3 regions of the Micromonospora sp. WMMD1155 genome follow, and region 2 is predicted to be linked to each of the others. Evidence: predicted binding sites of a transcription regulator. Region 2 holds the regulator's gene; each other region holds the start of a gene.
What was found. The regulator HrcA, encoded in region 2, represses chaperone genes, less so after heat shock. The targets are predictions, from matches to a motif close to GGTTNGCACNCTCNNNNNGAGNGTGCNAACC.
Positions count from the first base shown of each region.

Region 1 (9,650 bases), 570 kb from region 2:
GGCGGGCCGCTTCCCGGTTGCCGCCGACGGCGTAGACGTGCCGACCGTAGCTGGTGCGTTGGAGCACGAAGGTCCACACGATCAGCAGCACCGCGATGATCGGCACCACGATCGGCACGCCCTTGAGCGAGCTGATCAGGACGTTGCGGCTGCGTTCGAGGTTGAGCACGTACACCGCGGAGAAGAGGATGACGGCGAGTCCGCCGATCCGCAGGGCCACCACCGCGATCGGGTCGCTGATCAGACCGCGGGCCACCCGGTTGCGGTGACGCAGCAGTTGCACCGCCGCATAGCCGACGACCGCGAGTACGGCCAGCGTCCAGCCCAGGGTGGGGGTGAGGTTGCGGTTGGCGATGGCGACCAGCACGTCGTCGCGGACGGAGATGTTGGTGCCCTCCTTCACCAGCAGCAGCACGATGCCCTGGAAGGCGAGGAAGCCGGCGAGGGTGACCACGAAGGACGGAATGCCGATCTTCGCGACGAGCAGGCCGAGGGTGGTGCCGATGACCAGTCCGGTGGCGATCCCGGCGAGTACGGCGACCCACCAGGGGTAGCCGAGGACGGTGACCACATTGGCCAGTACCGCCGCGCAGACGCCGCTGGCGAAGCCCGCGGAGAGGTCGATCTCGCCGAGCAGCAGCACGAAGACCAGACCCATCGCGATCAGCGTGACCGCCGCGCCCTGGGTGAAGAGGTTCGCGAAGTTGCCGGCCGACAGGAACGACGACGGCTGCATGATCGCGAAGACGGTGCAGAGCACGATGAGGCCGAGCACGGCCGGTAGCGCTCCGACGTCGCCGCCGCGTACCCGGCTCAGGTAGTTGCGGGCGTGGCCCCCGACGGTCGGCGGCGGTGTGACGGCCGCGGGGCCGTCCTTCCGCACGGCGGTGGTGGTCATTCGGCGCCTCCTGAGATCGAGTCGGCCGGCCGCGGGCCGTCGCCGTTGCTGCCCGGGTCGGCGGCGATGCCGAGCCCGCCCGAGCGCCCGGCGGTGATCAGCTCGACCACCTGCGCGTGGGTGATGTCGGTGGTCTTCACCTGGGCGACCATCTGGCCGAGGTACAGCGCGGCGATCCGGTCGGAGACGGCGAAGACGTCGTTCATGTTGTGCGAGATGAGCACCACGGCCAGGCCGTTGTCGGCGAGACGGCGGACCAGTTCGAGCACCTGCGCGGTCTGTGCCACGCCGAGCGCCGCGGTCGGCTCGTCCAGGATGACCAGCTTGCTGTTCCACAGCACGGCCTTGGCGATGGCCACGGTCTGACGCTGACCGCCGGAGAGGCTGGACACGTGTTGGCGCAGCGACGTGACGGTGCGGATGGAGAGCCCGGCCAGTGTCTCGGCGGCGAGCTGTTCCATCGTCGGCTCGTCGAGGACGATGCCGCTGCGCTTCTCCCGGCCGAGGAACATGTTCTGCACGATGTCCAGGTTGTCGCAGAGCGCGAGGTCCTGGTAGACGACCTCGATGCCGAGCGCGGCGGCGTCGCGGGGGCTGCCGATGTGCACTGGTTCACCGTTGAACAGGAACTCACCGGCATCGGTGGGGTGGATTCCACTGATGCACTTGACCAGGGTCGACTTGCCGGCGCCGTTGTCACCGACCAGTGCGGTGACTTCGCCCGGGTGGACGGTCAGGGCGACGTCGCGGAGCACCTGGACGGGACCGAAGCTCTTGTCGATCCCGCGGAGTTCCAGCAGGGGGGTCGCGGACACGGGGGGTCTCCTTCTTAAGGGAGTGTCGGGGCCCGTCCGGCGGGCGCCGCCCGGCACGAGAGGGGTGCTCCCGTGCCGGGCGGCGATGGTCGTCCCGGCGGGTACTGCGGCGTCGGTCAGCTGATGCCGGCGTCGGCGCAGAGCTTGGCGTACGCCCCGGCGCAGACCTCTTCCTTGGTCACGTAACCGTCGGCGATGACGTCCTTGACGTTGTCCTTGTAGATGGCCTTCGGGGTGAGCAGTACCGCCGGGACGTCGCGGTTGCCCTCCGGGTCCTTCACCGTCTGGCCGGTGTCCTTCCGCTCGCCCTTGGCGAGTGCGATGGCCAGGTCGGACGCGGCCTTGGCCTCTTCCCGGACGGCCTTGTAGACGGTCATGCACTGGTCACCGGCGAGGATGTTCTGCAGGCCCTCGGTGCTGGCGTCCTGCCCGGTCACCGGCACCTTGCCGTTGAGCTTGTTCTTCTTCAGGATCGAGATGGCCGCGTTGCCGAGACCGTCGTTGGCGGCGAGCACGCCGTCGATCTTGCCGTTGGCCTTGGTGAGCTGCTGCTCGAAGATGGTCGCGGCCTGCGCGTTGTCCCACGCCGGCACCGCGTCCTCGGGGCCCTTGACGTATTCGTTGGAGTCGAACTTCGGCTTGAGCACCGAGTCGTAGCCGGCCTTGAACAGGGTGGCGTTGTTGTCGGTGGGGGAGCCGTTCAGGTACGACACGACGGGGTTCTTGACGCCCTTGTCGGTCAGGCACTTCGACAGGCCCTCGCCCTGGAGCTTGCCGACGACCTCGTTGTCGAAGCTGACGTAGTACTGGGCGGAGCCGCCCAGGGTGAGCCGGTCGTAGTCGATGGTGGCGACGCCCTGCGACTTGGCCTTGTCGAGCACGGCCTTGCCGGTGCCGGAGTCCAGGTTGACGATCATCAGAACGGTGACGCCGCCGGTGATCATCTGGTCGGCGATGGTCTGGAAGGCGGTCTTGTCGTTCTGGGCGTTCTGGATGTCGGACTGGACGCCGGCGGCCTTGAACGCCTCCTCCAGGAACCGACGGTCCGCGGTCTCCCAGCGGACGGACGACTTGCTGTCCGGGAGGATCACGCCGATCTTGGGGGTCTTCTTGGAGTCGGTCGAACCGGAGCCGGCGTCGTCGCCGCCACAGGCGGTCAAGCCGCCGGTCGCGAGCAGGCCCACGGCGGCGATGGTGAGGATCCCCTTACGCATGTGCAGGGTCCTTTCGGGTGGGGGAGGTGTCGTTTTGTTGTGTCCGGCAACGTATTTCGCGTCACACCGGCTCCACAAGACCGCGCAGGTGCCAAGTTTGTTGGGAGCGATAACAATTCAGCAACGCGACTGTTACTCCCCGGCCATCCCGGAACGGTTCGGCCGTCATGAATGTCGTCAGCGGGTCTGCAACGGCGCGGTGCGGGCGTCCGTGAGCGCCACCAGATCGGCCGCGGCCAGTTCGAGCTGCAGGCCACGCCGACCAGCCGAGACGTAGATCGTCGGGAGATCCAGCGCGGAGTCGTCCAGCACGGTCGGCAAGCGGCGGCGTTGCCCGAGCGGGCTGATTCCCTTACGTACGTAGCCGGTGGCCCGCTCGGCGACCGCCCGTTCGGCGAGCGTCGCCCGCTTGCCGCCGACGGCCGCCGCGAGCGCCTTCAGATCCAACTCGCCGGTGACCGGGACGACCGCGACGGTGAGCCCACCGTCGACCTCCGTCACCAGCGACTTGAAGACGCGCTCCGGTGCCACGCCGAGCGCCACCGCCACCAACGCGCCGTAGTTCGGGGCCTCCGGCGACACCCGGTACGGGTGGGTGCGATGCGCGATCCCGCGCTTGACCAACAACGCCGTCGCGGGCGTGCCCTGTCCTGCCATGCCGACGACGCTAGGCCACCGGCTGTCCGATCAGCACTGTCGGTGCGCCGGCCACCCGGGTGAGCACCAGGCTCGCCGAGGCGTCGCCGGTCAGCCGCAGGTCCCGTCGAAGCTGCTCCGGGGTGAGGGCGGAACCCCGCTTGAGGATCTCCACCCGCCCCACCCCGCGCTCGCGCAGCAGCGCCCGCAGACGCTTGAGCGAGAACGGCAGCACGTCGGTGATCTCCAGGCAGCGCGCGTACGGGGTGCGGGTGGGGTGGTCGGCGTAGAGGTAGGCGATGCTCGGGTCGCCGAGGGTGGCGGCCAGTTCGGTGGCGAGTTCGGCGACGAGGTGCGCGCGGACCACGGCCGGGTCCGGGTCGTACAGGTAGCGACGCGTCGGGCCGACCGGCGCCTCGTCGGTGCCCGAGCCGGTGAGCTGGTGGATCTCCGTACGGAACACGCTGGCGCGGCGGGGCACCTCGGCCAGCTCGCCGCACCAGAGCGCCGCCTCGACCAGGTCGCCGTTCACACTCACCCACTCCGCCTCAGCGCCCGCCGGAACGAGCCCGTGGTCCAGGCCCGGCGCCACCTTCACGACGGTGCGTGGCACCCGGTCGGCCAACCCGGTCACGAAGTCCCACGGCGGCGAGTAGGCGCGCGGATCGAAGATTCGTCGCCCGGTGCCGGTCGTGCGGCGGGCCGGGTCGCAGAAGACCCCGTCGACCCGTGACACGTCGAACGCGGTGGCATCCCCGCACTCGACGGTGAACAGGTCGGCAAGCCCGGCCGCCGCGGCGTTGGCGGCGGCCATCGCCGCGGTCACCGGGTCGGCCTCCACCCCGTACACCCGGATGCCGGCACGGGCGGCGGCCAGTGCGTCGGCGCCCAGGCCGCACCCGAGATCGGCCAGGGTGCGCACCCCGGCGGCGTGCAGCCGGGCGGCCCGACGGTCGGCGACCACCCGACGGGTGGCCTGTTCCAGGCCGGGGCGGGTGAGGAACATCCCGGCGGCGGCCGGGCCGAACTTGCCGACCGCCCGGTGGCGCAGCTCGGCCTGGGTGAGCGCCGCCGCGGCCAGCGTCGGCGGCACCCCGGCGGCGCGCAACGCCGAGGCCGCGGTCAGTGGATCACCGCCGGCGAGACCGGCCGCCGCGGTGAGCGCGGCCGACCCCTCGGGGGTACGCAGCGCCGCCAGCTGATCGAGATCCACGCCGTCATTCTCCCGGTCGGACCAAGAATCCTGGCTGGCGGGGCGCGACGCGCTGGCACTCTCCTTGACGGAGTGCTAGCCACGGAATAACCTGCGATTAGCACTCTCACCCTGAGGGTGCCAGCTTCCGGGTCTCACGACCCGGGTGCGCAACGCCAGGCGGACCGGCACCCGCGACGACGGCCCCGCCCGGTGGCATGAGGCAGATTGACGCTGGTCGGCCCCGCCGGCCAGCAACGAAACCAGTACCCCAGGAGGGTATGCCCGTGACTACCGCGACCAAGGTTGCGATCAAGCCGCTCGAGGACCGCATCGTGGTCCAGGCGAACGAGGCTGAGACCACCACGGCGTCGGGCATCGTGATCCCCGACACCGCCAAGGAGAAGCCGCAGGAGGGCACCGTCCTCGCTGTGGGCCCGGGGCGCGTCGACGACAACGGCAACCGGGTTCCGGTTGACGTGCAGGTCGGCGACACCGTCCTCTACTCGAAGTACGGCGGCACCGAGGTCAAGTACGCCGGCGAGGAGTACCTGGTGCTCTCCGCCCGCGACGTCCTCGCGGTCATCGAGAAGTAAGCAACCGATCAGTTCCATTGCCCCGGTCCGGCTCGCCGGGCCGGGGCAATGGCGCTTCGAAGGGACATTAATGGCGAAGATCCTGAGCTTCTCGGACGACGCCCGGCACCTGCTGGAGCACGGTGTCAACGCCCTCGCGGACGCGGTCAAGGTCACCCTCGGCCCGCGCGGGCGCAACGTCGTCCTGGACAAGAAATTCGGTGCGCCGACGATCACCAACGATGGTGTGACCATCGCCAAGGAGATCGAGCTCACCAACCCGTACGAGAACCTCGGCGCGCAGCTGGTCAAGGAGGTGGCGACCAAGACCAACGACGTCGCCGGCGACGGGACCACCACCGCGACCGTGCTGGCCCAGGCGATGGTTCGCGAGGGTCTGCGCAACGTGACCGCCGGGACCAACCCGGCCGGCCTCAAGCGGGGCATCGACGCGGCGGCCGTCAAGGTCTCCGAAGCGCTGCTCGGCCGTGCCGTCGAGGTCACCAGCAAGGAGTCGATCGCGAACGTGGCGACGATCTCCGCGCAGGACGCCACGATCGGCGACCTGATCGCCGAGGCGATGGAGCGGGTCGGCCGCGACGGTGTCATCACCGTCGAGGAGGGCTCCATGCTCACCACCGAGCTGGACGTGACCGAGGGTCTCCAGTTCGACAAGGGCTTCATCTCGCCGAACTTCGTCACCGACCTGGAGAGCCAGGAGTCCGTCCTCGAGGACGCGTACATCCTGGTCACCACCCAGAAGATCTCGGCGATCGAGGAGCTGCTGCCGCTGCTGGAGAAGGTCCTGCAGAACAGCAAGCCGCTGCTGATCATCGCCGAGGACGTGGACGGCCAGGCGCTCTCCACCCTGGTGGTCAACTCGCTGCGCAAGACCCTCAAGGTCTGCGCGGTCAAGGCCCCGGGCTTCGGTGACCGGCGCAAGGCGATGCTCCAGGACATCGCGATCTCCACGGGTGCCGAGCTGGTCGCCCCGGAGCTGGGCTACAAGCTCGACCAGGTCGGCCTGGAGGTGCTCGGCACCGCTCGGCGCGTCGTGGTCGACAAGGAGAACACCACGATCGTCGACGGTGGCGGCCAGAAGGCCGACGTCGCCGACCGGGTGGCCCAGATCCGCAAGGAGATCGAGGCGTCCGACTCCGACTGGGACCGGGAGAAGCTGGCCGAGCGGCTGGCGAAGCTCTCCGGTGGCATCGCCGTGATCAAGGCTGGTGCGGCCACCGAGGTCGAGATGAAGGAGCGCAAGCACCGCATCGAGGACGCCATCGCGGCGACCAAGGCTGCGGTCGAGGAGGGCACCGTCCCCGGCGGCGGTGCCGCACTGGTGCAGATCCTCTCGGTGCTCGACGACGACCTGGGCTTCACCGGTGACGAGAAGGTCGGCGTCTCGGTCGTGCGCAAGGCGCTCGTCGAGCCGCTGCGCTGGATCGCCCAGAACGCCGGCCACGACGGCTACGTCGTGACGCAGAAGGTCGCCGACCTCAGCTGGGGCAACGGTCTCGACGCCGCCCAGGGCGAGTACGTCGACCTGGTCAAGGCCGGCATCATCGACCCGGTGAAGGTGACCCGCAACGCGGTCACCAACGCCGCGTCGATCGCCGGTCTGCTGCTCACCACGGAGAGCCTCGTGGTGGACAAGCCGGAGCAGGCCGAGCCGGCCGCCGCCGGTGGGCACGGCCACGGCCACGGCCACCAGCACGGCCCGGGCTTCTGATCCGGTAGCGACACCCGTTCCGGGGCACACCGTCGTACGGCGGTGTGCCCCGGCTCGTTCTCGCGCTTCTCTGGTCATTACCGAACGCTGACGTTGTTGGCGACCGGGCGAGATGATCGCGCACACTGGGCCGATGAGCACCACGTCGCCGCGCTACGCCGCGCTGGCCGGAGTGACCGCCGCCGCCGTCGCGATCGGGATCGCCGAGCCGGTGGCGGTGCTGACCGGTCCCCGGTCGGCGCCCCTGGTCGCGGTCGGCGGGGCGGTCGTGGACGCCGTCCCCGAGTCGTTGAAGCAACTCGCCATCGACCTCTTCGGCACCGCCGACAAGATCGCCTTGCTGGTCGGCACGGGCCTGTTGCTGGGAGGGTTCGCCGCACTGTTCGGTGTGCTTGCGGTCCGTCGGCTGGCGTTCGGCCTGACCGGCATCGCCGTGTTCGGCGTCATCGGCGTGACCGCCGCGCTGACCCGACCCGGTGCGGACGCCTTCGACGCGCTGCCGTCCCTGGTCGGCGCCGCCCTCGGCGCCCTGGTGCTCTGGCTGTTCATCGACGGGCCGTTCGAGCTGGACCCCTGGCCCTGGTCCCCACCCACCCCGACCGCCGGTGCGGTGTCGTCCGCCGACCCGGTGCCCCCTTCAGGGGTGGTGCCGTCCGGCGGGTCGGGGCGAGAGTCGCGGAGCGAGCCGTCCTCGCCGGGTGACGAGGGCCTGCCGGCGACGCCCGCCGCGCCCGCGCCGGTGGTCCCCACCGGGCCGGACGGTCCCGCCGAGGTCGACCCCGAGTCTCGACGGCGGTTCCTCACCGGCAGCGGGGTGCTGCTCGGCACCGCCGTGGTGGCTGGCCTCGGTGGGCGCTGGCTGGCTGGACGACGCGGCGTCTCCGCCGCGCGGGACGCGATCCGACTGCCCGCGCCGGTCGCCGCCGCGCCGGCCGTGCCGGCCGGCGCGGACCTCTCGCTGGCGCAACTCGCGCCGTACGTCACCCCGAACCTGGGCTTCTACCGGATCGACACCGCGCTCGTGGTGCCGCAGGTCGACCCGGACACCTGGCGGCTGCGGATTCACGGTCGAGTCGGCACCGAGCGCACCTACACGTACGCCGATCTGCTGGCCCGGCCGCTGGTGGAGCGGTACGTCACGTTGGCGTGCGTCTCCAACGAGGTGGGTGGGGACCTGATCGGCAACGCCCGTTGGCTCGGCGTACCCCTGCGGGAACTGCTGGACGAGGTGGACCCGGACGAGGACGCCGACCAGGTCGTCGGCCGGTCGGTCGACGGCTGGACCTGCGGGACGCCCACGGCGGCGCTGCGCGACGGGCGGGACGCTCTGCTGGCGGTCGGCATGAACGGCGAGCCGCTGCCGGTCGAGCACGGCTTCCCGGTCCGGATGGTGGTGCCCGGCCTCTACGGCTACGTGTCGGCGTGCAAGTGGGTGACCGAGCTGGAGTTGACCAGGTTCGCCGACTTCGACGCGTACTGGGTGCCCCGCGGCTGGTCCGCCCAGGGGCCGATCAAGACCCAGTCCCGGATCGACGCTCCCCGGCGACGCAACCGGCTGACCAGCGGCCCGATCACCGTGGCCGGCGTGGCGTGGGCACAGCACCGGGGTATCCGCCGCGTCGAGGTACGCGTCGACGACGGGCCCTGGCAGGAGGCGACACTGGCCCCGACGGTGTCGGTGGACACCTGGGTGCAGTGGTCGTGGAGTTGGGACGCCACGCCGGGCGAGCATCGCCTCCAGGTCCGGGCGACGGACGCCACCGGGGAGACCCAGACCGAGCGTACGCAGGGCGTCGCCCCCGACGGCGCGACCGGCTGGCACACGGTGACCGTCGCCGTCCGCTGACGGCCTCGATCGGCCGACGCACGGCGTCCGCCGCCGTCCTGGGGTGGGTCGCCCCGGCCGGTCGGCCAGCGCCAAGCCATCCGCCGACCCGCGACTGCCCGACCTCGGAGATCTTGGACAGTTTCCGTTCCCGCGTAACGGAAACTGTCCAAGATCTCGGTGTAGACACGCCGCTGGCCGGCACCCCGTTGTGGGGGTGCCGGCCAGCGGTCGGATGGTTTCAGAAGGGGGTCAGCTGTTCCAGTACTGGCCGACCAGGTCGGCAGCCTGCTGCTCCCACTGGGCGTACGCGTCCGGGTACGCCGACACCTGCACGGTCTGCGCGGCCTCGGTCAGCGGCATGTCCTGCCACCCGTCAACCTGCTTCAGGCCCTTCAGGAACGCGGTGGTCGAGTACTCGGGGTCGGTGATCTGCTCCGGCGTACCCCAACCCGAGGACGGGCGCTGCTGGAACAGGCCCAGCGAGTCGTGGTCGTTCCTGTCGCCGAGGTGGCCCAGGTTCTCCAGCTTCGACTCCTGCAGGCTCGTGGCGATCGAGATCACCGCAGCCCGCTCGGGCAGGCCGGCCTTCTTCGTGGCGGCGATGATCGCCTTCACGTTGGCGGTCTGCTCGTCGTTCAGGTCGATGTGGGACTGGTTGCCCTGAGTGCCGTGCGGGATCAGCTTGGCGGTGTCCGGCTTGTCGGCCTGCACCGCTACCGCGACCGGCTTGGCGTCGACGATGTCGTGCGCGGCGATCGGG
Region 1 is NZ_CP120742.1:3,584,066-3,593,715, forward strand. Features, by position in the region: gene O7617_RS16455 (ABC transporter permease) at 1-898, opposite strand, end outside; gene O7617_RS16460 (ATP-binding cassette domain-containing protein) at 895-1,713, opposite strand; gene O7617_RS16465 (substrate-binding domain-containing protein) at 1,830-2,927, opposite strand; gene ybaK (Cys-tRNA(Pro) deacylase) at 3,105-3,584, opposite strand; gene O7617_RS16475 (methyltransferase domain-containing protein) at 3,595-4,776, opposite strand; gene groES (co-chaperone GroES) at 5,037-5,351, shown strand; gene groL (chaperonin GroEL) at 5,422-7,062, shown strand; gene O7617_RS16490 (molybdopterin-dependent oxidoreductase) at 7,196-8,908, shown strand; gene O7617_RS16495 (hypothetical protein) at 9,140-9,650, opposite strand, start outside.
Region 1: the regulator HrcA is predicted to act here: its motif matches at 4,872-4,902, upstream of groES (co-chaperone GroES).

Region 2 (9,650 bases):
CCGGCCTCCCGCCCGGATGCCGTCCGGAACACGTCCGGTCGGTCCGGTAGGGGCACGAAGATCGCCGGCGGCCGTCCGGCCGGGTCGCCGGCCCCGCGTGCCCGCAGGGAGCCGTCCTGCCAGGAGAAGACGTACTCGAAACCCTCGCCCCACCACCTGCCGAGCACGCCCCGGAGGGCCGCCGGCGCGGGGGCGCCGGGCCGCCACGGCTCGATGTCGGCCGGGTCCTGCTCGACCGCCGCGGCCAGCAGCCGGTGCGGCAGGTCGAACAGCTCGGTCGCCGTACCGGACGAACCGAGTACCGCGGCGCCCATCGCGCCGGCCGTGCCGTCGCCGCCCCGCCGGCCGTACACACCGGCCAGGAAACCGGGCATCGCCCCGTCGTGCCCCACGTGCATCACCCGTTCGCCCTGCGGGACCAGGATCAGCCCGAGCCCGAAGCCCGCGCCCCAGAGCGTCTCGTCGGTGGTGGTCAGCGGCCAGCGCATCTCGTCCAGCGTCGCGGGGGCGAGCACCGCGCCGGCCGGGTCCAGTGCCGCCGGGTCGGCCAGGAACGCCGCCCACCGCGCCATGTCGGTGGCGGTGCTCCAGAGCTGCGCGGCCGGGCCGACCGCGCCGAAGTCGGTCGGCGGCTCCGGGTGCGCCTCGTCGGAGTACGCGTCGACCAGGAACCCGGTGGCCGCCGTCGGTCGGGGGGTCACCGTGGTGTCGGTCAGCCCGAGCGGCGTCAGGATCCGCTCGCTGAGTGCCTGCGCCCAGCTCTCGCCGCGCAGTCGGGCGACCAGTCGACCGAGCACGGCCATGGCCAGGTTGGAGTAGTGGAACCGGCGGGCCGTCGGCAGCACCCGCTCGGCCCGGTCCAGCTCCGCCACCAACCGGTCGGCGTCCGGTGCGCGCAGGGTGTCCCACACGTCGCCGAACGGCTCGCGTTGCAGACCGGCGGTGTGCGACAGCAACCGGCGTACGGTCAGCTCACCGTGGGCGGGCAGATCCAGGTGCCGACCCACCGGGTCGTCCAGGTCCAGCAGCCCGTCGTCGCGGCACTGGAGGGTGAGCGCCGCGGTGAAGGTCTTGGTGACCGAGCCGATCCGGAACTGGGTGTCCGGCGCCAGCGGGTTGTCGCTTCCGGTGTCGCCGACGGTGCAGGTCCAGAGCGGTCGGTCGGCCCGGTGCAGCGCCACCGACACCGCCGGCACCCGGGCGTCGGCCTGCACCCGCCGGACGAGTCGACCCAGGTGCTCGTGCCCCCGGGCGGCCGGCTCGCTCACGCGAGGTCCCGGGCCAGCATCGGGCCGAGCGGCGCACCACCGAGCAGATGGGCGTGCGCGTGGAACACCTCCTGCCCGCCGTACGCGCCGGTGTTGAACATCAACCGGAAACCGTCGCCGAGCAGGCCCTCGTCCTCGGCCACGGCGGCGGACGTCGCCAGCACGTCGGCGGCCAGCGCAGGGTCACCCTGGGCGAGGGTGGCGACGTCGGCGTAGTGCTCCTTCGGAATGACCAGGACGTGCACCGGCGCCTTCGGATCGATGTCGCGGAAGGCGAGCGTGGTGTCGGTCTCCCGGACCACGGTGGCCGGGATCTCCCCGGCGACGATGCGGCAGAACAGGCAGTCGGATCCCATCGGGGCAGTGTAAGGACTGGCAGGTGGCTCGGGCAGGATGGCCGGCATGACGGATCGGGCGGTACTCGTGACCGGAGCCTCGCGGGGGATCGGCGCCGCGGTGGCACAGGCGTTCGCGGCGGGCGGTGACCGGGTGGCGATCCACCACCGCGACTCGGCCGACGCGGCCGAGGACCTGCGGTCGCGACTGCCCGGTGCCGGGCACGTGGTGGTCCGCGCGGACCTCACCGACCCGGACGCGGTCCGGGCCATGGTCGACCGGGCCGCCGAGGCGCTCGGCGGGTTGGACGTCCTGGTCAACAACGCCGGGACGTACGGCGACCGGGACGACCCGCACCCGATCTTCGGTGCCTCCTACGAGCAGTGGCAGCAGCGCTGGCGGCAGGTGCTGGAGACCAACCTGACCGGCGCGGGCAACGTCATCTGGTGCGCCGCCCAGCACATGCGTGAACGCGGCGGGCGGATCGTCAACGTCTCGTCCCGGGGCGCGTTCCGGGGGGAGCCGCACCAGCCCGCGTACGGTGCCAGCAAGGCGGGGCTGAACGCGCTGGGCCAGTCCCTCGCCGTGGCGCTCGCGCCGTACGGCATCGCGGTCGCCACCGTCGCGCCGGGCTTCGTGGCGACCGACATGGTCGCCGAGTACCTGCGCGGGGACGAGGGTGCGGCGATCCGGGCGCAGAGCCCGTTCGACCGGGTGGCCCGGCCGGAGGAGATCGCCGCCGCGGTGCACTGGCTGGCCTCGCCGCAGGCCGAGTGGGCCTCCGGCACGATCGTCGACCTCAACGGCGCCTCCTACCTGCGGAGCTGACGTCGGAACAACCGCCGGATCACCCGGTCCGGGGGGTGGTTCGGGGCACGTGGATGGGTAAGTCCCACCGACATGGCCGACTCCGCGCTGCTGGACCTCACTGCCGACTACCGGGTGGCCGACGGCCACGACGACGACCCCGTCCTGCTCCGACCCGACGGGACTCCCGTCGACACCTGGCGCGAGGACTACCCGTACGACGAACGGATGGACCGCGACGAGTACGACCGGGACAAGCGGCTGCTCCAGATCGAGCTGTTGAAGCTCCAGGACTGGATCAAGGAGTCCGGCGAGCGGCTGCTGATCATCTTCGAGGGGCGGGACGCGGCCGGTAAGGGCGGCACCATCAAGCGCTTCATGGAGCACCTCAACCCGCGCGGCGCGTCGGTGGTGGCACTCGCCAAACCGGACGAGCGGGAGGCCGGCCAGTGGTACTTCCAGCGGTGGTTGGCGCACCTGCCGGCGGCCGGTGAGATCGTGCTGTTCGACAGGTCCTGGTACAACAGGGCCGGCGTCGAGCGGGTGATGGGCTTCTGCGGCCGCAAGGAATACCTGGAGTTCCTGCGGCAGGCCCCGGAGCTGGAGCGGATGCTGGTGCGCTCGGGCATCCGGTTGGTCAAGTTCTGGTTCTCCGTCTCCCAGAACGAGCAGCGCACCCGGTTCGCGATCCGCCAGGTCGACCCGGTCCGGCAGTGGAAGCTGTCCCCGATGGACATCGCGTCGCTGGACCGGTGGGACGAGTACACGGAGGCCAAGGAGGCGATGTTCTTCTGGACCGACACGGCCGACGCGCCGTGGACGGTGGTGAAGAGCAACGACAAGAAGCGGGCGCGGCTGGAGGCGATGCGGCACGTGTTGCACCGCTTCGACTACGACGGCAAGGACCTCGCGGTGGTCGGCACACCCGACCCGCAGATCATCGGGAACGCCGGGCTGGATCTGGGGCCGGAGGAGGAGGTCGTGCCGGTGTTCCCGAGGCCCTGAACGGTCACCAGCGGCCGAGGCGGGTGGCGAGCACGCTGAGCGCCGCCACTCCGGCGGTCGAGGTGCGCAACACCGCCGGACCGAGCCGCACCGGTCGGCCGCCGGCCTCGCGGAACGCGGTCAGCTCGGCCGGGGCGATGCCACCCTCCGGGCCGACCACCAGGACGATCTCACCGGAGGTCGGCAGGTCGGCGGTGGTCAGCCGCTCGTCGGCCTCCTCGTGCAGCACGAACGCGGCGGCGGCACCGGCGATCCGGCGGGCCACCGTGGCGGTCGACTCGTCCGGCGACCCGGCCACCACCGGCAGCCACGGCCGGCGGGCCTGCTTGGCGGCCTCCCGGGCGGTCGCCACCCACTTCTCCCGGGCCCGTACGCCCCGGTCACCGCGCCACTGGGTCACCGAACGCGACGCCGCCCACGGCACGATCTCGTCGACGCCGACCTCGGTCATCGCCTGCACGGCCAGCTCGCCCCGGTCGCCCTTCGCGATGCCCTGCACGGTGACGATCCGGGGTACCGGCGCGTCCGCGTACCCCCGGGAGGTGACGGTGACCTCCAGGCTGCCCCGGCCGACGGCGGTGACCACGGCGGCGGCCGTGCCGCCCCGGCCGTCGGCGAGCAGCAGTTCCTCACCGACGCGTAGCCGCTGCACGGTCGCGGCGTGGTGCCCCTCCGGACCCGCCAGGGTCAGCGTGTCGCCGGTGGGCAGCGCCTCGACCAGGAAGAGCGGCGCGGACACCTCAGGCGTGCCCGTTGAACGCGTCGCGCATCCGGGAGAAGAAGCCGCCCTGCTTGGACAGCTCGGCGACCTCCTCACCGCGGGTCTTGGCGAAGTCGCGCAGCATCTTCTCCTGGTCCGGGTCGAGCTTGGTGGGTGTCCGCACGTCCAGGTGCACGTAGAGGTCGCCGCGACCGGTGCCGCGCAGGTGCGGCACGCCCCGGGCGCGCAGCCGCAGCGTGCTGGCCGGCTGGGTGCCGGCCTTGACGTCGACGGTCTCCTCGCTGTCCAGGGTCTTGATGGTGAGCCGGGTGCCCAGCGCCGCCGCGGTCATCGGCACGGTGACCCGGCAGTGCAGGTCGTCACCCTTGCGGGAGTAGACGTCGTGCGGCCGCTCGTGGATCTCCACGTAGAGGTCACCGGCCGTGCCGCCACCCGGGCCGACCTCGCCCTGCTGGGCCAGCCGGATCCGCATGCCGTCCTCGACCCCGGCCGGGATCTTGACGGTCAGCGAACGGCGGGTACGCACCCGACCGTCGCCCGCGCAGGTGGGGCACGGGTGCGGGATGGTGGTGCCGTAGCCCTGGCACACGGTGCACGGCCGGGCGGAGACCACCTGGCCGAGGAAGGTGCGCTGAACCGACTGCACCTCGCCGCGACCGGCACACGCCTCGCAGGTCGCCAGGTGGGTGCCGGCGGCCGTGCCGGCGCCGGAGCAGGTGGTGCAGAGCACCGCGGTGTCGACGGTGATCGGCGCCTCGACGCCGAACGCCGTCTCGTGCAGGTCGAGTTCGAGTCGCAGGATCGCGTCGGCGCCCGGGCGGGTACGCGGACGCGGCCCCCGGGTGTTGCCCCCGGCACCGCCGAAGAACGCGTCCATGATGTCCTGGAAACCGACGAACGGGCCGGCACCGCCGGGGCCCCCGGGGCCTCCGGCACCGCCGCCGCCCGGGGCGAGCGGGTCGCCACCCAGGTCGACGATCTGCCGCTTCCGGTCGTCCGAGAGGACCTCGTACGCGGCGTTGATGTCCTTGAACTTCTCCTGAGCCTCCGGGTCCGGATTGACGTCCGGGTGGAACTGGCGCGCCAGCTTGCGGTAGGCGCGCTTGATCTCGTCATCGGAGGCTTCCCGGCTCACACCGAGGATGCCGTAGTAGTCCCTGGCCACTGCGTTCCGTGTCCTCATGTTCGTCTCGCGTTGCGCCGATCCGGCAGCCGCCGGCCGTCGGCCCTGACTGGTCAGTTCTGGGCCAGCAACTCGCCCACGTAGCGTGCCACGGCGCGCACCGTGGCGATGTTGCCGGGGTAGTCCATCCGCGTGGGCCCCAGCACCCCGAGACCACCGACGATCGTCGCGCCCGGGCCGTAGCCGGTGCTGACCACCGAGGCGGCCCGCAGGTTGTCGAACTCGTTCTCGTCGCCGATCAGCACCCGGGTCGTGCTCGGCTCGGTCTCCCCGATGAGCTTGAGGAGCACGACCTCCTCCTCCAGCGCTTCGAGGATCGGCCGCAGCGAACCCTGGAAGTCGAGCAGACCACCCCGGGTGAGGTTCGCGGTGCCGGCCAGCGCGATGCGTTCCTCGTGCCGCTCGACGAGCGTCTCCAGGAGCACCGTGGAGAGCATGGTCATCGTCGGCTGCAACTCGGGCGACGCCTCCTCGACCAGTGCCTGCACCAGCGGGGGTGTGTCGGACAGCCGAGCCCCGGCCAGCTTCTCGTTGACCAGCCGACGCAGGTCGGTGACGTCGTCGGCGGGCACCGGCCCGGGCAGCTCCACCAGTCGCTGCTCCACCCGACCGGTATCGGCGATCATGACGAGCATCAGCCGGGTGGTGGAGATCGGCACCAGCTCCAGGTGACGCACCGAGGAGCGGGCCAGCGACGGGTACTGCACGACGGCCACCTGCCGCGTCAACTGGGCGAGCAGCCGCACCGTGCGGTGCACCACGTCGTCGAGGTCGACCGCGCCGACCAGGAAGCGCTCGATGGCCCGACGCTCGGCCGGGCTGAGCGGCTTGACCCGGGACAACCGGTCGACGAAGAGTCGGTAGCCACGGTCGGTGGGCACCCGGCCGGCACTGGTGTGCGGCTGCCGGATGTAGCCCTCCTCCTCCAGCACGGCCATGTCGTTGCGGACCGTGGCCGGGGAGACCCCGAGCTGGTGCCGTTCGACCAGCGCCTTGCTGCCGACCGGCTCCTGGGTGGAGACGTAGTCCTCGACGATGGCGCGGAGCACGGCGAGTTTCCGGTCGTCGAGACCCATCCTCCGCACCTCCTGTCGCACGTCGGCCGCCGACCTCCGGGGCCGGCCGGGCCGTCCTGGCACTCGACTGTAACGAGTGCCAGTCTACGTCGGTGCACCCGCCGACGCGATGATCAACGGCGGCCGGTCGGTGCGGCCCGCGCCACCCCCACCGGTCCGATCGGCCCACACCGCCGGGCGGTGTCGCACTGGTGCGGCGTTGCCAGGTGCCCCTACCGTGACATCCATGACTGAACCTCCTCGCCCTCCCGGCGCGGGTGACCCCGGCAACCATCCGCCGGAGCCGACCTCCCCGGGTTCGTACCCGTCGGCCGAGCCACCCACCGCACCACTGTCCGGCGCACCGGGCCCGGGCGGCTATCCCCCGCCCGGTGGCTATCCGCCGCCCACCGGTGACCAACCGCCGTCAGGCGGCTACCCTCCGGCGGGTGGGTACCCTCCACCCGGGGGCTATCCCCCGCCCGGCGGCTACCCGACCGGCGGCGCGTACGGCGGCCCCGGCGGCGGCTACGCGAACAACGAAGACAAGACCTGGGCTCTGATCGCGCACTTCGGCGGCGCCGCCGGGATGATCATCAGCGGCGGCGTGCTCGGCTGGATCGCCCCGCTGGTGGCGATGCTGGTCCGCGGCAACCAGTCCCCGACCGTGCGGGCGCACGCCGTGGCGGCGCTCAACTTCCAGCTCATCTGGTCGATCGTCGGCCTGGTCGGCTGGGTGCTGTCCTGCATCCTGATCGGCTTCATCGGGGTCGGCGCGGCCATCATCCTCGGCGCGGTGTTCGGCATCCTGGCCGGAATCAAGGCCAACGAGGGGCAGCTCTACCGCTACCCGCTCTCCGCGAGCTTCGTCAAGTGACAGCGGGCCGGCCGCTCCCCCGGCCGGCCCCGCACCGTCCCGTTCAGGGCAGCAGGTCGCGCACCACCGCGTCGGCGAGCAGCCGCCCGCGCAGGGTGAGCACCGCCCGACCGGCCGCGTACTGGTCGGCGGCCAGCAGACCGTCGGCCAGCGCCCGCTCGGCGCCTGCCCGTCCGGTGGCGTCGAGCACGGCCAACGGGAGGCCGCTGGCGAGGCGCAGCCGCAGCATCACGTCCTCCATGTGCGCCTCGTCGGCGGTGAGCACCTCCCGCGCCAGGCCGGGAGACACGCCGTCGGCCAACCGCTGGGCGTACGCCGAGGGGTGCTTGACGTTCCACCACCGCACGCCACCGACGTGGCTGTGCGCCCCCGGCCCCAGGCCCCACCAGTCCGCGCCGGTCCAGTAGAGCAGGTTGTGCCGGCACCGGGCCTCGTCGGTGCGCGCCCAGTTGGAGACCTCGTACCAGGAGAGCCCGGCCGCGTCGAGAGCGGCCTCCGCGGCCAGGTAGCGGTCCGCGGCCACGTCGTCACTGGGGTACGCCAGTTCGCCGCGCCGCATCCGGGCGGCGAGCCGGGTGCCGTCCTCGACGATCAGGGCGTACGCGCTGACGTGGTCCACCCCGGCGGCGACCACCTGCTCCAACGAGGCGGCGAAGTCCTCGGCCCGCTCCCCCGGCGTCCCGTAGATCAGGTCCAGGTTGACGTGCTCGAAGCCGGCGTCGCGGGCTTCCAGGGCGGCGGCGGTGGCCCGCCCGGCGCTGTGTGTGCGGTCCAGGATCGCCAGCACCCCCGGCGACGCGGACTGCATGCCCAGCGAGATCCGGGTGTAGCCGGCGGCCCGCAGCAGCTTCAACGATTCCGGGGTGACCGACTCCGGGTTGGCCTCGGTGGTCACCTCGGCGTCGGCGGCCAGCCCCCAGGTGCGGTCGATGCCGTCGAGGATGCGGGCCAGGTCGTCGGCGGGGAGCAGGGTGGGCGTGCCGCCACCGACGAAGACGGTGTCGACCCGGGGCGGTGGGCTGTCGCCCAGCACCCGGGCGGCGAGCGCCAGCTCGGCCAGGACGGTGTCGGCGTACCCGTCGCGGCTCGCGCCGCCGCCCAGCTCGGCGGCCGTGTAGGTGTTGAAGTCGCAGTAGCCGCAGCGACTGGCGCAGAACGGCACGTGGACGTACACGCCGAAGCCGCGTGCGCCGACCGCTGTGGTGGCGGTGGCGGGCAGCGATCCGTCGGCGGGGACGGTCTCACCATCTGGAAGGACGCCGGGCATGGCCACTAGTGTGCCCGGCATGACCTCTCCCGACGTCCTCGTGCGGGTCGCCACGGCCCGTGGGGTGACCACCCTCACCCTGGACAGCCCGCACAACCGCAACGCGCTCTCCACCGGTCTCATGACCCAGCTGCTGGCCGGGCTGGGTGACGCGGTCGCCGACGAGACGGTCCGGGCGATCGTGCTGGACCACACCGGCCCGGTCTTCTGCTCGGGTGCGGACCTGAAGGAGACGGCCGCCGCGTACGCCAGCGGGACGGTTCCCGCCGGCATGCTGGGTGACGTGCTCGCGGCGCTCTGGGAGTGCCCGAAGCCGGTGCTGGCCCGGGTGGGCGGGCCGGCGCGGGCCGGCGGGCTCGGCCTGATCGCCGCCGCCGACCTGGCGGTCTGCGCCGACGAGGCGACGTTCGCGTTCACCGAGGTGCGGATCGGGGTGATCCCGGCGGTGATCTCGGCGACCGTGCTGCCCCGGCTGCACCCGCGCGCCGCGGCCGAGCTGTACCTGACCGGGGACACCTTCGACGGGCGGCGGGCCGCCCAGGTCGGCCTGGTCACGGCCTCCGTGCCCGCCGCCGAACTGGACGCCGCGGTGCGGGGCTACTGCGACTCGCTGGTGCGGGGCGCGCCCGGCGCGTTGGCCGGCGCGAAGGAGTTGCTGCGTCGACCGGGCACCGCCGAGCTGCGCGCGGACCTGGCCCGGCTGTCCGCCCTGTCGACCGGCTACTTCCTCTCCGAGGAGGGGCGCGAGGGAGTCACCGCGTTCCGGGAGAAGAGATCGACTCGATGGGTGGCCGCTCTGGACGGTGGTTCCGCTGACCATGCCGGGTAGGACCGGGCTCACCGGTCGGCAGACCGGGGCCGCCGCGCCGCGGTGACCGTCGTGGGCGCCGCCGTCGAGCGTCGGCGCCCACCCGGCGGTCACCACGCGGTCGCGCCGCCGTCGACCGGATAGTTGGCGCCGGTGATGTAGGACGCCCGGTCGGAGGCGAGGAAGACCACCAGTTCGGCGACCTCCTCCGGCTGCGCGAAGCGCTTCAGCAGCGTCTTTCCGGTGATGGCGTCCCGGGCCGCCTGGTTGTCACCCAGGTCGCGCTCGCTGGCCGGGCTGATGATGGGCCCGGGGCTGACCGC
Region 2 is NZ_CP120742.1:4,155,666-4,165,315, reverse strand. Features, by position in the region: gene O7617_RS19180 (serine hydrolase domain-containing protein) at 1-1,268, opposite strand, end outside; gene O7617_RS19175 (histidine triad nucleotide-binding protein) at 1,265-1,624, opposite strand; gene O7617_RS19170 (SDR family oxidoreductase) at 1,671-2,432, shown strand; gene ppk2 (polyphosphate kinase 2) at 2,505-3,416, shown strand; gene O7617_RS19160 (16S rRNA (uracil(1498)-N(3))-methyltransferase) at 3,421-4,155, opposite strand; gene dnaJ (molecular chaperone DnaJ) at 4,157-5,302, opposite strand; gene hrcA (heat-inducible transcriptional repressor HrcA) at 5,374-6,396, opposite strand; gene O7617_RS19145 (DUF4870 domain-containing protein) at 6,623-7,252, shown strand; gene hemW (radical SAM family heme chaperone HemW) at 7,296-8,519, opposite strand; gene O7617_RS19135 (enoyl-CoA hydratase-related protein) at 8,539-9,348, shown strand; gene O7617_RS19130 (SDR family NAD(P)-dependent oxidoreductase) at 9,438-9,650, opposite strand, start outside.

Region 3 (9,650 bases), 900 kb from region 2:
GCGGTCAGATGTGCACCACCTCGCAGAACATCCTCATCCCGACCGGCGGCATCGAGACCGACCAGGGGCACAAGAGCTTCGACGAGGTGGCCGGCGGGATCGCCGCCGCCGTCGGCAAGCTCACCGCCGACCCGGCCCGGGGCGTGGAGCTGACCGGCGCCATCGTCAACGACGGGGTGCTGGAACGGCTGGCCGACGTGACGAAGGTCGGCTCCCCGGTGCTGGAGTCGCAGACCGTCACCCACCCGGCGTTCCCGGACGCGGTGGTGCGTACCCCGGCGATCGTGAAGCTGGCCGCGGACGACGCGGAGACCTACGGCCGGGAGTGGTTCGGGCCGATCTCGTTCGTCATCGCGACCGACTCCACCGCGCACAGTCTGGAGCTGCTGCGCCGGACGGTCGGCGAGAAGGGTGCGCTCACCGCCGGGGTCTACTCCACCGACGAGTCGGTGCTGGACGCCACCGAGGCGGTCGCGGTCGAGGTGGGGGTGCACCTGTCCTGCAACCTCACCGGCGGGGTCTTCGTGAACCAGTCGGCGGCGTTCTCCGACTTCCACGGCAGTGGCGCCAACGCGGCGGCCAACGCGGCCCTGACCGACGGGGCCTACGTGGCCAACCGCTTCCGCATCGTCCAGTCCCGACGCCCAGCCTGACGCCCAGCGCCCAGCCGACTCCCGACGCCCGACCCCCAAGGTGATCAAGAGGTTTGCGTCAGGATCAGCGCGATTCCTGACGCAAACCTCTTGATCACCGGTCGCTGGCGGGGGAGGTCGGCGGGGTCAGGCTGGGCGGCGCATCTGCAGCTCGGTCATCGCTGGGATGTTGGGGTGGGGGACCCGTACACCGGTGTCCTCGAAGCCGAGCCGCTGGTAGGCGCGGTAGGCGCGGTCGTTGCCCACCACCACCTCCAACAGCAGTTCCGGTCGCCCGCAGGCCCGCGACCAGGCCGCGACGCCGTCGATCAGCTCGCCGAGAAGGCCGCTGCCCCGCCAGGTGGGCGTGACGTACACGGCGTAGATGACGGTCAACCCCGCCTCGTCCGGAGTGGTGGTGCCGCCGGCGTGCCCGACCAGCCGGCCGCCGCCCGGGTCCGCGACGAACTGCGCGTTGTTCGGGCCGGCGGAGGTGTAGGCGATCCGTGCGGCGTACTCGGCGTGGGACCGGGCCGCCGCGTCCGCGATCGTCTCCAGGAAGGCCAGCGGCGCGTCGGCGAGCATCTCCAGACGCAGCGCCCGCATCCGGGCGGCGTCCGTCGGCCGCACTCGGCGGATCTCCGCCTGGCGCAGGACGGGCGAGCCGGTGTCGGTGGTCATGTCCGCATGCCTACCACAGGGCGGACGGGGCTCCTGGCCACGCCTCTCGGGCCGTTGCCCCGGGGGTCGGCCTGCCCCTTCGCCAGGATCCACCGCCGCCGATCCGGCGGATCGGGAAACGGGTTCCTCGACGTCGTCGGGCCGCGCTGGAATATGCCCGATTTGCGGTCGTGCACGGCCGTCACTCCTCGTGTAGCGTGCGATTTCGGTCACCGCTTCAATGGCCGTCGTCGATTGCTGAGGCGGTGCTCCGATGGCGTCCGGCTGTGCCGTGCGCCAGGCCGGCAACGCCGCACAGAGTGAGGGAAGTGGCACCGTGGCACAGGGTTCCGTGAAGTGGTTCAACGCCGAGAAGGGTTACGGCTTCATCGCCGTCGACGGCGGTCAGGACGTGTTCGTTCACTTCTCCGCGATCGAGATGGACGGCTACAAGGCGTTGGAGGACGGCCAGCGGGTCGAGTTCGAGATCGCGCAGGGCCAGAAGGGTCCGCAGGCGGAACACGTACGCGTCATCGGCTGAATCTCCCGTACCGAGCGGCCCCGCGCGTCGGGGCAGCGGCACGGGCGCGCAACCGGGAAGATCGTGAACCGTTCCAGCCGATGCTGAGGAGCGTTCATGACCGACCAGCCACCCTCGTCCACCCCACCCTCCGGGCCAGGTGAGCCGGGCCCGTCCGACCCGACCCAGGGCCAACCCGGTGTGGGCGGTCCTCCGCCGGGTGGCGAGCACGTACAGCCGGCCAGCCTACCGCCGGGGTGGGACCCTGCGCCGGGCACCTGGGGGCCGGGCGGTCCGCCGCCGCAGGGCTGGGTGTTCCCGCCCACCGGGGGTTACCCACCCGGCGCGGGTCCGTACGGCGCGCAGCAGTGGTATCCGGGGCCGCCGGCCGGGTGGTATCCGCCCGGCTACGGGTTCGACCCGAACGACCCCCTCGTCACGCCGCCCGGCTTCGGCATCGGTGGCTGGTTCAACAGGTGCGGGGGAGCGCTGCGCCGGGGTTGGCGACAGTTGGTGCCGATCATGCTGCTGACCCAGGTGCTGCCCGCGGCGGTGCTGTCGGTGATCTCTCTCGGGGTGGACCCGTCGGCGACCTGGGCCGCCGAGGCCGAGACCAATCCGACCGCCGCACTGCCGGACGACTTCGTCGCGGAGTTGGCGGGGCTCCTGGCCGTGCTGGTCGGTGGGAGTCTGGTGATCGGCCTGGTGCAGGCCGTCGGGTGGGCCGCCGGCAGTTGGGTGATCACCCGGCAGGCAGCCGGTCAACCGGCCGGCCTCGACGCCGCGCTGCGCTACGGCCTCCGTCGGGCGCTCGGGCTGTGGGGGTGGACCCTGCTGATCAGCCTGCTCATCGGCTTCGGCATCTGCTTCTGCGTGCTGCCGGGCATCTATCTGGCGTTCGCGTTGAGCATGGCGGGCCCGGTCTACCTCTTCGAGCGCCACAACCCGATCGGCCGATCGTTCCGGATGTTCCACGACCGGCTCGGCCTGCTGCTCGGGCGGGTGGCCCTGGTGGCCCTCGCGGTGATCGTGGTCAGCTTCGTCGCGAGCGCCCTGGAAGGGTTCGGCACCTCCGCTCTCGGCACCGATCCCTTCGCGTCGGCGGGCACCGCGCTCGGCGCGGTGGTGGTGATCGGGGTCACCGCTGTCCTGGCCCTGCCGGCCCACCTCGCCCAGATGATCGGTCTGCTGCTGACGTACACCGAGCAGCGCGCTCATGAGGGGCCGGTGAACGCCACCGGACTCGCCGCGGAACTCGGCTGAGCGGCTTCGTCGTGCTTGCACTCGGCAGGGGAGAGTGCTAAACAAGTCATTGGCACTCGCATACCGTGAGTGCCAATGGTCGGGACGGTGGGGCCAGGTCGCACCGGCGTGGAGACGCCGGGGCGGCACACGGCCGGTCGTCGCGGGCTATCCGGCCCGGCCGAAGGACGTCGTCGTCGCCAGGTGGCGACGTCCCAAGGTGCGTACACCAGGCGGCCCATCCGAGGCACATCTCGGGTGGCCCGTGAGTGTCCAGGAGGACAACGCCGTATGGCCAAGATGATCGCGTTCGACGAAGAGGCGCGCCGCGGCCTCGAGCGGGGCATGAACCAGCTCGCCGACGCCGTGAAGGTGACCCTCGGCCCCAAGGGCCGCAACGTCGTGCTCGAGAAGAAGTGGGGTGCCCCCACCATCACCAACGATGGTGTGAGCATCGCCAAGGAGATCGAGCTCGAGGACCCGTACGAGAAGATCGGCGCTGAGCTGGTCAAGGAGGTCGCCAAGAAGACCGACGACGTCGCCGGTGACGGCACGACGACGGCGACCGTCCTGGCCCAGGCCCTGGTTCGCGAGGGCCTGCGCAACGTGGCCGCCGGCGCCAACCCGATGGCCCTGAAGCGGGGCATCGAGACCGCTGTCGCGAGCGTCTCGGAGGAGCTGTCCAAGCTCGCCAAGGACGTCGAGACCAAGGAGCAGATCGCCTCCACCGCCTCCATCTCCGCTGGTGACAGCACCGTCGGCGAGATCATCGCCGAGGCGATGGACAAGGTCGGCAAGGAAGGCGTCATCACCGTCGAGGAGAGCAACACCTTCGGGCTGGAGCTGGAGCTCACCGAGGGTATGCGCTTCGACAAGGGCTACATCTCGGCCTACTTCATGACCGACCCGGAGCGTATGGAGGCCGTCTTCGACGACCCGTACATCCTGATCGCCAACAGCAAGATCTCGTCGGTGAAGGACCTGCTCCCGATCCTGGAGAAGGTCATGCAGTCGGGCAAGCCGCTGCTGATCATCGCCGAGGACCTGGAGGGCGAGGCTCTCGCCACCCTGGTGGTCAACAAGGTCCGTGGCACCTTCAAGTCGGTCGCCGTCAAGGCGCCGGGCTTCGGTGACCGCCGCAAGGCCATGCTGACCGACATCGCCATCCTCGCCGGTGGTCAGGTCATCAGCGAGGAGGTCGGCCTCAAGCTCGACGCCGCCAGCCTCGACATGCTGGGCCGCGCCCGCAAGGTCGTGGTGACCAAGGACGAGACCACCATCGTCGACGGTGCCGGTGACGCCGAGCAGATCCAGGGCCGGGTGAACCAGATCCGGGCCGAGATCGACAAGAGCGACTCCGACTACGACCGGGAGAAGCTGCAGGAGCGGCTGGCCAAGCTGGCCGGCGGCGTTGCGGTCATCAAGGTCGGCGCGGCCACCGAGGTCGAGCTCAAGGAGCGCAAGCACCGCATCGAGGACGCCGTTCGCAACGCGAAGGCCGCCGTCGAGGAGGGCATCGTCCCGGGTGGTGGCGTCGCGCTGGTCCAGGCCGGCAAGACCGCCTTCGACAAGCTCGACCTGGTCGGCGACGAGGCGACCGGTGCGAACATCGTCAAGGTCGCGCTGGACGCCCCGCTGCGGCAGATCGCCGTCAACGCCGGCCTCGAGGGCGGCGTCGTGGTGGAGAAGGTCCGTAACCTCGAGTCGGGTCACGGCCTCAACGCCGCCAACGGCGAGTACGTCGACCTGCTGGCCGCGGGCATCATCGACCCGGCCAAGGTGACGCGCTCCGCGCTGCAGAACGCCGCCTCCATCGCGGCGCTGTTCCTCACCACCGAGGCCGTCGTCGCGGACAAGCCGGAGAAGACCCCGGCTGCCCCGGCCGGCCCGGGTGGCGGGGACATGGACTTCTGAGTCCAGTTCCGACACACCGAACGGGGCGGGCCGCTGACGCGGTCCGCCCCGTTCGTCGTCAGGTCGGCAGTGGGCGCTGGTTGCGCCGTTTCTGCGCCCGGTCGTACGGCGGAAGCAGTTGGATCGGGGCGTCCACCATCTCGCGCGGCTCGTCCACCAGCGGCGACTCCCCGTCGGTGGTCATCTCGGCGAGTTGTTCGGCGTCGCCGTAGTCGAGCCGGTCGAATGGCAGTCGGCCGGGTAGCTCGCCGACCGGTTTCCAGGTGATCGGCGTGCCGTCCTCGGTCTGGTCGTCATCCGTGGTCATGGCTGCCTCCTCTACCGAAACGGTAGGGGGCGTCGATGGCCGATGCGGGCGAATGGATCTATGTCCTGTTTGACCCTTTTAGTCGGTCAAGGTCCGTCGGTACAGGAAGAAGACCCGCTCGATCCAGGCGCCCGCGCTGCCCGAGTAGAACGGCACCGGCCCCACCCAGCCGATCTGCGCCCGGTCCAGCCCGGCCGCCTGCTGATCCCGCAGGCAGCGGCGCAGCAACACCCCACCGATGCCCGAGCCCTCCGCCGCCGGCGCGGTGCCCATCGGCCCGAACCAACTCGGCCGGGACGACCCGTACGCGGCGAAGCCCAGCACCTCGCCGTCCCGCTCCGCGAGGTGGCAACCGGCGCCGTCCCGACCCACCGACCCTGTCAACTCGCCGTCCCACGCGCCGCCGAAGGTGGACCGGGCGAATGCGGTGAGCGCCGGCAGGTCCCTCGGCTCCGCCCGACGTACGGTCACGCCCTGGTCGGCCAGCCGACGCTCCGCCGCCTCCGTGGACCGCAGGGCCGGCGACCCGTCGTACGACAGGTCCGCGGTCATGTTCCAGGCGGTCCGGTCCTGGTGGTAGCCGAGCGCGAGGGCGGCACACACCGCCGGCGTGTAGCGGACGTCGATGCCCGGCCACGCGTAGTACGGCGGGTTCCCGGCCAGCAGCACCTCGGTCACGCCGCGCTCGGCGAGCACCTGCTCGGCCCGCCGCAGCAGTGAACGGCCGACGCCCCGACGGCGCTGGTCCGGCAGGACCGCGACCAGGTCCACGTGCCCGATGCCCGGCTCGGTCGCCGACTCCGAGCAGATCAACACCCCGACCAGGTCCGCACCCCGGTACGCGCCCAGCCCGACCACCCGCCGGTCGGCGGCGGCCCGGGGCCAGAGCACGTCCACGACGGGGGCCGCCTCGGCGGCGTCCTCGGGCAGGTCGAGCGCCTGCTCGCAGAGCCGTACCACGGCGGGGACCAGGTCGGTGCTCAGCTCGGTGACGGTGATCTCGGCGTCCATGGTCGCCGACCCTAGATCACCGGGTACCGGGTCGCACCCCCGCGGCCGCCCGAACGGCGGCGTACGCGTCGACCTGACCGGCCCCGGTGACGTTCGACGGGGTGCCGCAGTCGTCGGACGGGTTGCGGGAGCGGTAGGTCGGCGTGGCCGCCGTCGCGGTGTCCCGCAGGATCTGCCGGGTCCGGGTCACGTCGCCGACCAGCGCCGGGTTCGCCGACCACATCAGCGCGACCACCCCCGCCACCTGCGGGGTCGCCATCGAGGTGCCGTCGAGTGCGGCGTACGTGCCGCCCGGCATGGCCGACACCACGCCCACACCCGGCGCCAGCACGTCCGGCTTGCCCACGCCGGGAACCGGTCCGCGCGAGGAGAACTCGGCGACCCGTCGCTGCGAGTCCACCGCGCCCACCGTCAACACGTCCGGGAACGGAGCCGGCGGGTCGTCGATCGACGCGCACCACGGGCCGGTGTTGCCGGCCGCGGCCGCCACGAAGATCCCGGCGGCGTCCAACGCGGCGGTGGCCGGGCGCAGCACACCCCGGTCGCACCCCTCGATGGACGGGCAGCCCCACGAGTTGGTCAACACCTGCGGGGCGCGCTCCGGGCGGCCGTCGGTGAACGGGTCACCGCCGGTCGGGAAGGGCGCCAGCATGAACTGGAGACACTGCAGGTAGTGCCCGGGGCTGCCGAGGTTGCGGTCCAGGTTGACGCAGCCCACCCACTGCGCGTCCGGTGCCACCCCGATGCCGTCCCGCCCGACCGCGCTGCCGACCGTGTGGGTGCCGTGCCCGCCCTGGTCGGTGGGGCTGCGCGTGCCGTCCCACGGGTCGTACCAGGAGTCGTCGCCACCGCGGAACTGCGCCCGCAGTGCCGGATGGGTGCCGTCCACCCCCGAGTCCGAGCTGCCGACCACGATGCCCGATCCGGTCACGCCGAGCTGGGACCAGACCTTGTCGGCACCGATCTGGCTGATGTTCCACTCCGGACCGGTGGGCTTGGGCGCGGTGCCCCGGTTCTGCCCGGCCGGGGCCGGCAGTGGGCGGAGGCGTTGGCTGATCAGCACCCGGTCCACCTCCGGTCGGCGGGCGAGCCACGCGCGCACCGCCGGGCCGCCGTCCACCTCGACCGCGTTCACGAGGTAGTACGACACCGGGTCGAGTCGAAGTCGGCTCAGCTCCCGGACCAGGTCGGCCTGGCTCTGCTCGGCGGTCGTCACCAGCCGCCGGTAGACCTCCGTCGCCCGGGCGTCCCGCCCCGCCCGACCCGCCGTGCCGGTCGGCAGACCGGTCAGGTCCGCCTGCGCGCGTAGCACCACCAGCAGTCGCTCGCCGTACAGGCCCGGTTGGCCGGGGCCGAGGTCGACCACGCCGAACGCCACCACCAGCACCACGGCGGTCACGGCGGCGAACCGACGACTCGGGGTACGCGCCGACGGCCGGGCGAGCAGCACCGCGTACCCGATGGCCACCAGGACGGCGACGGCGAGCCCGACGCCGGTGGCGGCCGCCACCCAGAACGGGACGTCCCGGGTGCCGATCAGCAGCAGGCTGATCTCTTCCGGGTCGGTGAAGGCGAGCGGGCCGAGTGCGGCCGACCCGACGAGCCAACCGGTCGCCGTCCGACCGGCACGCGCGGCGTCCGCCGACTCGTCGGACGACCGCCAGGCCGCGGCCCACAGTGCGGCCAGGGCGAAACCCGTGGGCGGCAGGGTCCACAGCGCGGGCAACTGCGCGCCGGACTGGCCGGCTCCGGCCGCGAGCAGCAGCAGCGCCACCCCGGCGACCAGGCCCCCGACCAGCACCAGCCGGGCCGGCCGCGGTGGCCAACCGACCGCGAACCGGGACCAGAACGTGGCGTCCAACAGGGTCGCGGCCAGCACACCGAGCGCGGCGGACGCCAGCAGCGCGAGCGCGGTCTCCAACAGCCCGCCGAGCGCGCCCAGCCAGGCCCACGGCAGCAGCATCGCCGACCCGGCCGCGACCGCGAGCAGCGGCACCGGCCCGGGTCGGCGGGCACGCCCGGCCGGCTCTGCCCCGGTCCGTGCGGCGTCGCCTGCCTCGGTCCATGCGGCGCCGCGGTTTTCGGTGGGTGCCGCGCCGCTGACCGCCGCGGCTGGTCCGGGGTACGCCTGCCGGCGGGTCGATCGGCGCACGACAAGCGCGGTGAGCGTGGCTACGGCGGCCAGCGCGGCGAGGTACGCCTCGTGGTGCACCGGCGGCACGACCCGCAGCGCGGTGAGCACCCCCAGTGCGACGGCCCCGACGAACCAGACCCGCCCGGTGGCCCGGACCGTTGTCGACCGGGGCACGACGGCCAGCAGCAGGGAGGGCGTGCCCACCAGCACGACAGCCGCCAGGCCGAGCACCGGCCAGAGCCAGCCGACCCGATCCCGGCCGAAGCCGAGCATCACCTGGTCGGTGACCCAGCCGCCGGACTGGACGGCCACGGTGACGGCGACGATCCAGCAGCCGACGAACACGGCCGCCACCGCCGGCCAGGGGGAGCTGCGGTGGTCGAGTCCGGGGTGCGAAGGCTCACCGTGCATCCGAGAACCTTACGACCGATGTCGAACGGTTCGGACGCGGACATCACGACGCGGGTCCGCAGTGATCAAGTGATGAAAAGTAGGTCCTGATCGTCGCAGGCGCCTATTTCTCATCACTTGATCAAGGCGGGAGGGGCGGCCACGCCGCGCGGAGAGGGGCGAAGGTAGCGACGTGGGCGCGCGCTTCGGGTCGGGCGACGAATGTCGACTGGCGAGCACGGGGTTACCGTGGACGGGTGCGTGACCCCAACATCTCCCGCTCCGTCGCCGGCCAGCTCTCGCCGGTCCGCCGTGCGTCCGACCTGCGCCGACTGCGCGCCGAGCGCTTCGACGTGCTGGTCATCGGGGGCGGGGTGACCGGTGCCGGAGCCGCCCTGGACGCGGCGTCCCGGGGCCTCAAGGTGGCCCTCGTCGAGGCGCGCGACCTCGCCGCCGGCACCTCCAGCCGGTCCAGCAAACTCATCCACGGTGGCCTGCGCTACCTGGAGCAGTTGGAGTTCCACCTGGTGCACGAGGCGCTCACCGAGCGCGGGCTGCTCGCCACCCGGCTCGCGCCGCACCTGGTGCGCCCGGTGCCGTTCCTGGTGCCGCTGCCGGCCGGGCGGGGCCTGCGCGACCTGCCGGCTCGGATTCTCCGCCGCTCGTACTACGGCGCGGGTGTGGCCGCGTACGACGCGTTCGCCGGGCTCTTCGGCGGCGGTCGGGGGATGCCACTGCATCGGCACCTGACCCGGGAGAGCGCCCGGCGGATCTTCCCGAGTCTGCGGGCCGACGCGCTGGCCGGTGCGATCCGCTACTACGACGGGCAGGTCGACGACG
Region 3 is NZ_CP120742.1:3,256,580-3,266,229, forward strand. Features, by position in the region: gene paaN (phenylacetic acid degradation protein PaaN) at 1-653, shown strand, start outside; gene O7617_RS14840 (GNAT family N-acetyltransferase) at 780-1,313, opposite strand; gene O7617_RS14845 (cold-shock protein) at 1,630-1,833, shown strand; gene O7617_RS14850 (hypothetical protein) at 1,930-3,075, shown strand; gene groL (chaperonin GroEL) at 3,346-4,968, shown strand; gene O7617_RS14860 (hypothetical protein) at 5,027-5,275, opposite strand; gene O7617_RS14865 (GNAT family N-acetyltransferase) at 5,354-6,286, opposite strand; gene O7617_RS14870 (S8 family serine peptidase) at 6,303-8,831, opposite strand; gene O7617_RS14875 (glycerol-3-phosphate dehydrogenase/oxidase) at 9,083-9,650, shown strand, end outside.
Region 3: the regulator HrcA is predicted to act here: its motif matches at 3,123-3,153, upstream of groL (chaperonin GroEL).